DNA from 2 places in the Acidovorax sacchari genome. Region 2 is predicted to be linked to the other one. Evidence: predicted binding sites of a transcription regulator. Region 2 holds the regulator's gene; the other holds the start of a gene.
What was found. Region 2 encodes NrdR, which represses ribonucleotide reductase genes. Its sites were predicted from a motif close to CACNANATNTNGTG; they were not measured.

Region 1: ACGHC0_RS04165 (ribonucleoside-diphosphate reductase subunit alpha) is a predicted target of NrdR. The motif match lies at 2,311-2,324, and genes of this name have one in related genera.

Annotation. Positions count from the first base shown of each region.
Region 1 is NZ_AP035783.1:914,319-918,735, forward strand. Features, by position in the region: gene ACGHC0_RS04165 (ribonucleoside-diphosphate reductase subunit alpha) at 1-2,198, opposite strand, end outside; gene ampD (1,6-anhydro-N-acetylmuramyl-L-alanine amidase AmpD) at 2,566-3,198, opposite strand; gene ACGHC0_RS04175 (sigma-54-dependent transcriptional regulator) at 3,185-4,417, opposite strand, start outside.
Region 2 is NZ_AP035783.1:2,702,213-2,706,629, reverse strand. Features, by position in the region: gene ACGHC0_RS12250 (lytic transglycosylase domain-containing protein) at 1-190, shown strand, start outside; ZMP/ZTP riboswitch at 232-390, shown strand; gene glyA (serine hydroxymethyltransferase) at 429-1,673, shown strand; gene nrdR (transcriptional regulator NrdR) at 1,707-2,156, shown strand; gene ACGHC0_RS12235 (hypothetical protein) at 2,300-4,417, shown strand, end outside.

The sequences.
Region 1 (4,417 bases), 1.8 Mb from region 2:
AGCAGGTCGAGCGTGTCGATCGGCAGGATGCCGCGGTCCCAAAGCGAGCCGGGGTAGCTGGAGTACCTGCCGCGTTCCTGGGCGAGTTCGGTGGAGGCCCAGTAGGCGTAGTAGCAGATCGCTTCCATCGAGCAGTCGGCGAATTCCACCGCGGCCTGCGAGGCGTAGGGAATGCGCAGCTCGTACAGGCTGTCCTGGAAGGCCATCAGGCCCAGGCCCACCGGGCGGTGGCGCATGTTGGAGTTGCGAGCCTTCTCGACCGCGTAGTAGTTGATGTCGATCACGTTGTCGAGCATGCGCATGGCCGTGGAGATGGTCTTGCGCAGCTTGGCGTGGTCGAGCTCCTTGCCGTCCGGGCCGTCCTTCAGGTGGCGCACGAGGTTCACCGAGCCGAGGTTGCACACGGCAGTTTCGGCGTCGCTGGTGTTGAGCGTGATCTCGGTGCAGAGGTTGGACGAGTGCACCACGCCGGCGTGCTGCTGGGGCGAGCGCACGTTGCAGGCGTCCTTGAACGTGATCCAGGGGTGGCCGGTCTCGAACAGCATCGTGAGGATCTTGCGCCACAGGTCGGTGGCCTGCACGGTGCGCGAAGGCTTGATCTCGCCGCGCGCGGCCTTCTCTTCATAGGCGACGTAGGCCTTCTCGAAGTCGGCGCCGAACAGGTCGTGCAGGTCCGGCACGGAAGAGGGAGAGAACAGCGTCCAGGTGCCCTTTTCCATCACGCGGCGCATGAACAGGTCGGGGATCCAGTTGGCCGTGTTCATGTCGTGCGTGCGGCGGCGGTCGTCGCCGGTGTTCTTGCGCAGCTCCAGGAACTCCTCGATGTCGAGGTGCCAGGTTTCCAGGTAGGTGCAGACGGCACCCTTGCGCTTGCCGCCCTGGTTCACGGCCACGGCCGTGTCGTTCACCACCTTGAGGAACGGCACCACGCCCTGCGATTCGCCGTTCGTGCCCTTGATGTGGGAGCCGAGCGCGCGCACGCGGGTCCAGTCGTTGCCCAGGCCGCCCGCGAACTTGGAGAGCAGGGCGTTTTCCTTGATGGATTCGTAGATGCCGTCGAGGTCGTCGGGCACCGTGGTCAGGTAGCACGAGGACAGCTGCGAGCGCAGCGTGCCGCTGTTGAAGAGCGTGGGCGTGGACGACATGAAGTCGAACGACGACAGCACCTCGTAGAACTCGATGGCACGGGCCTCGCGGTCGGGCTCGTTCAGCGCCAGGCCCATGGCCACGCGCATGAAGAAGCACTGGGGCAGCTCGATGCGGGTCTTGCGCACGTGCAGGAAGTAGCGGTCGTACAGGGTCTGCAGGCCCAGGTAGTCGAACTGCTGGTCGCGGCCGGCATCGAGCGCGGCGCCCAGGCGGGCCAGGTCGTACTGCAGCAGGCGGGGGTCTAGCAGTTCGTTGTCCACGCCCTTCTGGATGAACTGCGGGAAGTAGGCGGCATAGGCCGGGCCCATGTCGGCGGGCACCACGTCCTGGCCCAGCACCTCGCGCACGATGGTGTGCAGCAGCAGGCGGGCGGTGGCGTAGGTGTAGTCGGGGTCCTTCTCGATCAGCGTGCGCGCGGCCAGGATGGAGGCCTTGTACACCTCGTCCATCGGGACGCCGTCATACAGGTTGCGCAGCGTCTCGGCCACGATGGGTGCGGCGTGCACGTCCTGGCCGAGGTTGGCGCAGGCGGAGTCGATCAGGCCGCGCAGGCGGGCCTCGTCGAGCGGCACGCGCTGGCCGTTGTCGATCACGTGCAGCACCGGCGTGGAGGGCACGGGCTGGCGGTCGTGCTGCTGGTGCGCACGCTCCTGGGTGCGGCGCTCGCGGTAGAGCACGTAGGCGCGGGCGACTTCATGGTGGCCGCCGCGCATGAGGCTCAGTTCCACGTTGTCCTGCACGTCCTCGATGTGGAACGTGCCGCCGCCCGGGCGCGAGCGCATGAGCGCGCGCACCACGGACTGGGTCAGGGTGTCCACCGTCTCGCGCACGCTGGCCGAGGCCGCGCCCTGGGTGCCGTGCACCGCGAGGAAGGCCTTCATCATGGCCACGGCGATCTTCTGCGGCTCGAAAGGCACGACCGCGCCATTGCGGCGGATGATCTGGTAGTGCGAGAGCGGGTGGCCGCCGGCCGCGGGCTCGGTGCCCTGCGCCGCAGGCGTCTGATCGGGTGCGGTCGTGGCGGATGATGGGCTCAGCGCAGGCTGCATACAGGAAACCTCGGTGGATGGGGTGGCAGAAAAGGACGGTGGTGTAGGCGCACACCGCCAGTTGATTGCGTAATGCGGAACGCTATAGGTAGTGGTCAAATGACTACCTGGGCACTACATGTAGTGTATCTCTTGAAATTCGATGCGTGTAGCCACGCGATGTTTCCATGCGTTGGCACGGAAGGGGGAGACCGGTCCTGGAGGCCGCGCCAGACGGTGGTTCCGGAGCGTTCAGCAAGGCCTGGCGCGTGTTGCGGGACCAGAGCGCGGCGCGGACCGGCGCCAGTGCTGGTGGGGCGCAAGGGGAGCGAGTGTCGCGATTTGCCCTCGTCCGCGCCAGCGCTTCGGGAAAACCCTTGCTCGCCGGTCAGGAGGGCTTGACTTGCGGCGGGAAGTCGATGCGCGGGCTGCCCAGCCGGGACTGCAGTTCCCGCCAGTCGAACCCCGGTCCGGGGTCCTGCTTGCGCCCGGGCGCGACATGCTCGTGGCCCGCGACGTGGGCCACGGGATAGCGTTGCGCGATGTCGCGGCACAGCGTGGCGAGCGCCTGGTACTGGGCGGGTTCGAAGGTGTCGCCTTCCAGTCCTTCCAGTTCGATGCCGATCGAGTCGTCGTTGCAGTTGTCCCGGCCCCGGTAGGCGGACGGGCCGGCATGCCATGCGCGGTCGCCGCAGTCCACGAACTGCCACACCCGACCGCTGCGCTCGATGAAGAAGTGGGCCGAGACCTGCAGGCCGCGGATGCCGGCGTAGTAGGGGTGGGCATCCCAGTCCAGCGCATTGGTGAAGAGGCGCTGGACTTCGCCGGTGCCATATTCGCCCGGGGGCAGGCTGATGGAATGCACCACGATGAGATCGATGGCGGCCCGGGTGGGGCGGGGGCCGAAGTTCGGCGAGGGCAGGGCGGTGGCGGGCAGATACCAGCCACCGTTCCAGCGCGGGCCGGCCTCGCCCGGGCCGCTGCCGCCCCGGGCATCGTTCATGGGGTCAGGAGGCTGCATGGTCGTCGGGCGCGTCGTCGTCCTGCGGCGTGGCGATGGCCAGGCGGTCGATGCGGTAGCGGATCTGCCGCAGGCTGATGCCCAGGCGGGCGGCGGTGGCCGTGCGGTTGAACCCGTGCTCGCGCAGGGCGCGCACCAGGATCTCGCGCTCCTGCTGGTCGAGCCAGCCCTGCAGGTCGCTGGGCAGGGGCACGTGGGCCGCGGGGAGCGGGTCCGCGGTGCCGGCCGGCACGCCGGGGGCCTCGGGCGCCGGGGCTGCGGCCGCGGGTGCGTGCGGCGTGCCGGCAGCGGCGTCCGCGGGGCATTCGATGTGGAGTTCGCCGCCGTCGCTCAGCGCCACGGCGCGGTGCAGCAGGTTCTCCAGTTCGCGCACGTTGCCGGTGAGCGGGTGCCGGGCGATGTCCGCCAGGGCCTCGGCGGTCAGCGGCGGCGCGGGCAGGCCGGTCTCCGCGGCGATGCGGTCGAGCAGCGCGGCGCACAGGGCGGGAAGGTCCTCGCGGCGCTCGCGCAGCGGCGGGATCACGACCTCGATCACGTTGAGGCGGTAGTAGAGATCCTGCCGGAAGCGGCCCGCCTGCACGTCGGCGGCGAGATCGCGGTGGGTGGCGCTGACGATCCGCACGTCCACGGTGTCCTCCTGGGTGGACCCCAGGGGGCGCACGCTGCGCTCCTGGATGGCGCGCAGCAGCTTGGCCTGCATGGACAGGGGCAGGTCGCCGATCTCGTCGAGGAACAGCGTGCCCCCGCGGGCGGCCTGGAAGTAGCCGTCCCGGTCCTGGCTGGCGCCGGTGTAGGAGCCCTTGCGCGCGCCGAAGAATTCCGCCTCCAGCAGGTTCTCGGGGATGGCGCCGCAGTTCACGGCCACCAGCGGGCCGTCGGCGCGCTGGCTGCAGCCGTGCAGGGCACGGGCGACGAGTTCCTTGCCGGTGCCCGATTCGCCGCGGATCAGCACGGGAGCCATGCTGCGCGCGACCTTGGCGATGCGCTGCTTGACGTTGCGCATGGCCTCCGAATCGCCCACGAGCGGATCGAGCCCGGACAGGCTGGCGGCCGTGGCAGCTCCCGGCGGGCCGGGCCGCGCGGAGCGGGGCGGCGGCACGCCGCCCGTGCCCTGCACGGCCGAGGCGACCACGGAGCGGAACTGCTTGAGGTCCACCGGCTTGGTGAGGTAGTCGAACGCGCCGGAGCGCAGTGCCTCGACGGCGTTCTCCGCCGAGCC
Region 2 (4,417 bases):
GGCCAACGGCCGCAACGTGCCGATCTTCACGCCGCCTGCGCCGGCCGCTCCCGCGACGACGCCCCCGATGCTGTCCACCCAGGCCCCGGCGCAGACCACGCTGCCGGCCAAGGCCGCGGGTACCGCCGATGCGTCGCCCGCCGTTTCCTCGGGCGAGGACAAGCTCGCGATGCTCACCCCGGGGCTCTGACGCTCGCGGCGGTGCCATCCCGCCCTGCCGTCCGCTACACTCGAGGGGTACGCGACTGGCGATAGGCGCGGTGCATCCGCGAAGGCGGGCACCGCCGCTGACGTGGAAACCGGCAGGCACTTCATCCTGCGAACCACTGGGAAGCGTGCCGCACGGGCTGCAGGGCCCGTTGTGTTCCGCCGTTCGCCTGGGCAGCCCTTGTTTTTCCAAGGGACACCATTCACAGGACTGCCACGCCATGTACCAACGCAATATTCTTGTCGAACAAGCCGATCCCGAAGTGTGGGCCGCCATCCAGGCCGAGAACCTGCGCCAGGAGCAGCACATCGAACTGATCGCCAGCGAGAACTACGCCTCGCCCGCCGTCATGGCGGCCCAGGGCTCGCAGCTCACCAACAAGTACGCAGAAGGCTATCCCGGCAAGCGCTACTACGGCGGCTGCGAGAACGTGGACGTGGTCGAGCAGCTGGCCATCGACCGCGTGAAGAAGCTCTTCGGCGCCGATGCCGCCAACGTGCAGCCCAATTCCGGCTCGCAGGCCAACCAGGCCGTGCTGCTCGCCTTCCTGAAGCCCGGCGACACCATCCTGGGCATGAGCCTCGCCGAAGGCGGCCACCTGACGCACGGCATGCCGCTCAACATGAGCGGCAAGTGGTTCAACATCGTGTCGTACGGCCTGAACGAGAAGGAAGAGATTGACTACGACGCGCTGGAAGCCAAGGCCCGCGAGCACAAGCCCAAGCTGATCATCGCCGGCGCATCCGCCTATTCCCTGCGCATCGATTTCGAACGCTTCGCGAAGATCGCCAAGGAAGTCGGCGCCATCTTCTGGGTGGACATCGCCCACTATGCGGGCCTCGTGGTCGCGGGCGAGTACCCCAACCCCGTGCCTTTCGCCGATGTGGTCACTTCCACGACGCACAAGAGCCTGCGCGGCCCGCGCGGCGGCATCATCCTCATGAAGGCCGAACACGAGAAGGCGATCAACTCCGCCATCTTCCCGGGCCTGCAGGGCGGCCCGCTGGAGCACGTCATCGCCGCCAAGGCCGTGGCCTTCAAGGAAGCGCTGACGCCCGAGTTCAAGGCCTACCAGCAGCAGGTCGCGAAGAATGCCAAGGTGTTCGCCGAGACGCTGATCGAGCGCGGCCTGCGCATCATCAGCGGCCGCACCGAAAGCCACGTCATGCTGGTGGACCTGCGCGCCAAGGGCATCACCGGCAAGGCGGCCGAAGCGGCACTGGGCCAGGCCCACATCACCATCAACAAGAACTCCATCCCGAACGATCCGGAAAAGCCGATGGTGACGAGCGGCATCCGCGTGGGCACGCCCGCGATCACGACGCGCGGCTTCAAGGAAGAGGAAACGCGCATCACCGCGAACCTGGTGGCCGACGTGCTGGAGAACCCGCACGACGAAGCCAACCTGGCCGCGGTGCGCGAGAAGGTGCACGCGCTCACGAGCCGCTTCCCGGTCTATCGCTGACCGCAGCGCAGCCTCGAGACCGCCGCCCCCGCAATGAAGTGCCCGTTCTGCAGCCACCCCGAGACGCAGGTCGTCGAGACGCGCGTGGCCGAGGACGGGGACTTCGTGCGGCGGCGCCGGCAGTGCGGGGCCTGCGACAAGCGCTTCACGACCTATGAGCGCCCGGAAGTCAGCTTCCCCAACGTGGTGAAGAAGGACGGCCGGCGCATCGAATACGACCGCAGCAAGCTCATCGGCTCGTTCAGCATCGCGCTGCGCAAGCGGCCGGTGAGCACCACGCAGATCGACAGCGCCATCGAGCGCATCGAGGAAAAGCTGCTCAACCTCGGGCAGCGCGAAGTGCTGTCCAGCCGCATCGGCGAACTGGTGATGCGCGAGCTCAAGAAACTCGACAAGGTCGCCTACATCCGCTTCGCGAGCGTGTACCGGAGCTTCGAGGACATCGACGAGTTCCGGGCGCTCGTGGACGAGGTGCGCAAGTAGGCTGCGTGCCCGGCGGTGCCGGCCAGGCACGGCGCGTCGGCCGTGGTCCTACGCACGGGGCGCCGCACGCGCTGCACAATCGACCGGCCCGGCCGCGCCTGCGGCGACAGCCTGGCCCCTTCCCCGATCCCCCGCATTGATCCATGCAGTCCGACGCACCGACTTCCCCGTCTTCCGCACATCCATGGCAATTCTTCCGCGCCGGCGGCGTGGACCAGGTCATCATCCGCACGGGCGCGGACATCGCGCACCTGGCCGAACTGGACCAGAAACTCTGGGTGGCGCTGGCCTGCCCCACGCGGGGCGTGGAGTTCGACCCGCGCACGCTCGACCTCATCGATACCGACGGCGACGGGCGCATCCGCCCGCCCGAACTGCTGGCGGCCTGCGCGTGGGCCTGCGAACGGCTGCGCGATCCGGATGAGCTGGCCCGGCCGGGACCTGCGCTGGCCCTCTCGGCCCTGGACGGCTCCACCGAGGACGGAGCGGCCCTGGCCGAGCAGGCCCGGCGCATCCTGGCACTGGCGGGGCGCGAGGATGCGGAATCCATCACCCTGGACGAGGTGCTGGCGCGCAGCGAGAAGCTGAATGCCCAGCGCTTCAATGGCGACGGCGTGGTGTCTCCCGCCACGGCAGAGGACGATGCGGAGGCCCGGGAGGCGCTGGAGCGCATCATGGCTACCCACGGCAGCGTGCCGGCGGTGGCCGACCAGCCGGCGGGGGTGGACCGCAAGACGGCAGAGGCATTCTTCGCCGAGGTGGACGCGCTGCAGCAATGGGCGGACGGGGTGCAGGCGCATCCGGAGGGAATGCCGCTCGGAGACCGCACGCTGCAGGCAGCCCAGGCCGTGCAGGCGGTGCGCCACAAGGTGGACGACTTCTTCACGCGGGCACGGCTGGCCGCCTACGACCCACGCGTGCGCACGGCGATGCACCCGTCGGACGACGACTATGCCGCGCTGGCACGGCTGGAGCTCTCGCCCGCCTCCGACGCCGTGGCGGCCCTGCCGCTGGCGCCCTTCACGCCCGATGGCACCCTGCCGCTGGAACGCGGCATCAATCCCGCCTGGGCCGGCGCCGTGCAGGCGCTGCGCGACAAGGCCCTGGTGCCGCTGCTGGGCGAAACAGCGCGCGCGTCGTTGTCGGAGGCGGACTGGAAGCGCACGCTGGAGGCGCTGCAGCCCTGCCTGAAGCAGCTGTCGGCACGCCCCGCGACCCACCTGGACGCACTCGATGCCGATACGGTGCGCCAGCTGCACGGCAGCGGCGTGCGCGAACGGGTGATGGCGCTGATCGCGCAGGACGAGGCCGAAAAGGCGCACAACGGCCACACGCTGGCCCTGGAAAAGCTGCTGCGCTTCAAGCGGGACCTGCTTCGGCTGCTGAACAACTTCGTCTCGTTCTCGGCCTTCTACCAGCGCGAGGGGGCGATCTTCCAGGCGGGCACGCTCTACCTGGACGCCCGCAGCTGCGACCTGACGGTGCAGGTGGCCGACGCGGGCCGCCACGCCAAGCTGGCGGGGCTGGCCAAGACCTACCTCGCCTACTGCGACTGCACGCGCAAGGGCCGGAAGATGGGCATCGTCGCGGCCTTCACGGCCGGGGATGTCGATTTCCTCTTCGTCGGCCGCAATGGCGTGTTCTACGACCGCGACGGCCTGGACTGGGATGCGACCATCACGAAGATCATCGAGAACCCTACCAGCATCGCCCAGGCCTTCTTCTCGCCCTACAAGAAGTTCCTGCGCATGATCGAGGAACAGGTGGCCAAGCGGGCGGCCGCGAGCGATTCCCGGGTGGAGAAGTCGCTGGGTGCCACGGCCGGCAACCTGGCCACCGCCCCTGGCAAGACCCTGGCGAACGCCGCGGCGCCGTCGGCGCCGGCGGGCGCATCCGACACCCAGCGCCGCATGGACGTGGGCACGGTGGCCGCGCTGGGCGTGGCCCTGGGCAGCCTGAGCGCCGTCGCCGTGGGCATCTTCGCGAAATTCGTGGACCTGGGCGCCTGGATACCGATCGCGCTGCTCGGCATCATCGTGGCCATCTCGGGACCGAGCATGCTGATCGCCTGGCTCAAGCTGCGCCAGCGCAGCCTGGGCCCGATCCTGGATGCGAGCGGCTGGGCCATCAACGGCCGGATGCGCATCAACACCCGCCTGGGCGGATCGCTGTCGCAGACGGCCCACGTGCCGCCCGGGGTGCGCCGGATGCTGAACGATCCGTTCCCCGAGTCGCGCAAGCCGGCCTGGACGGCGGCCTGC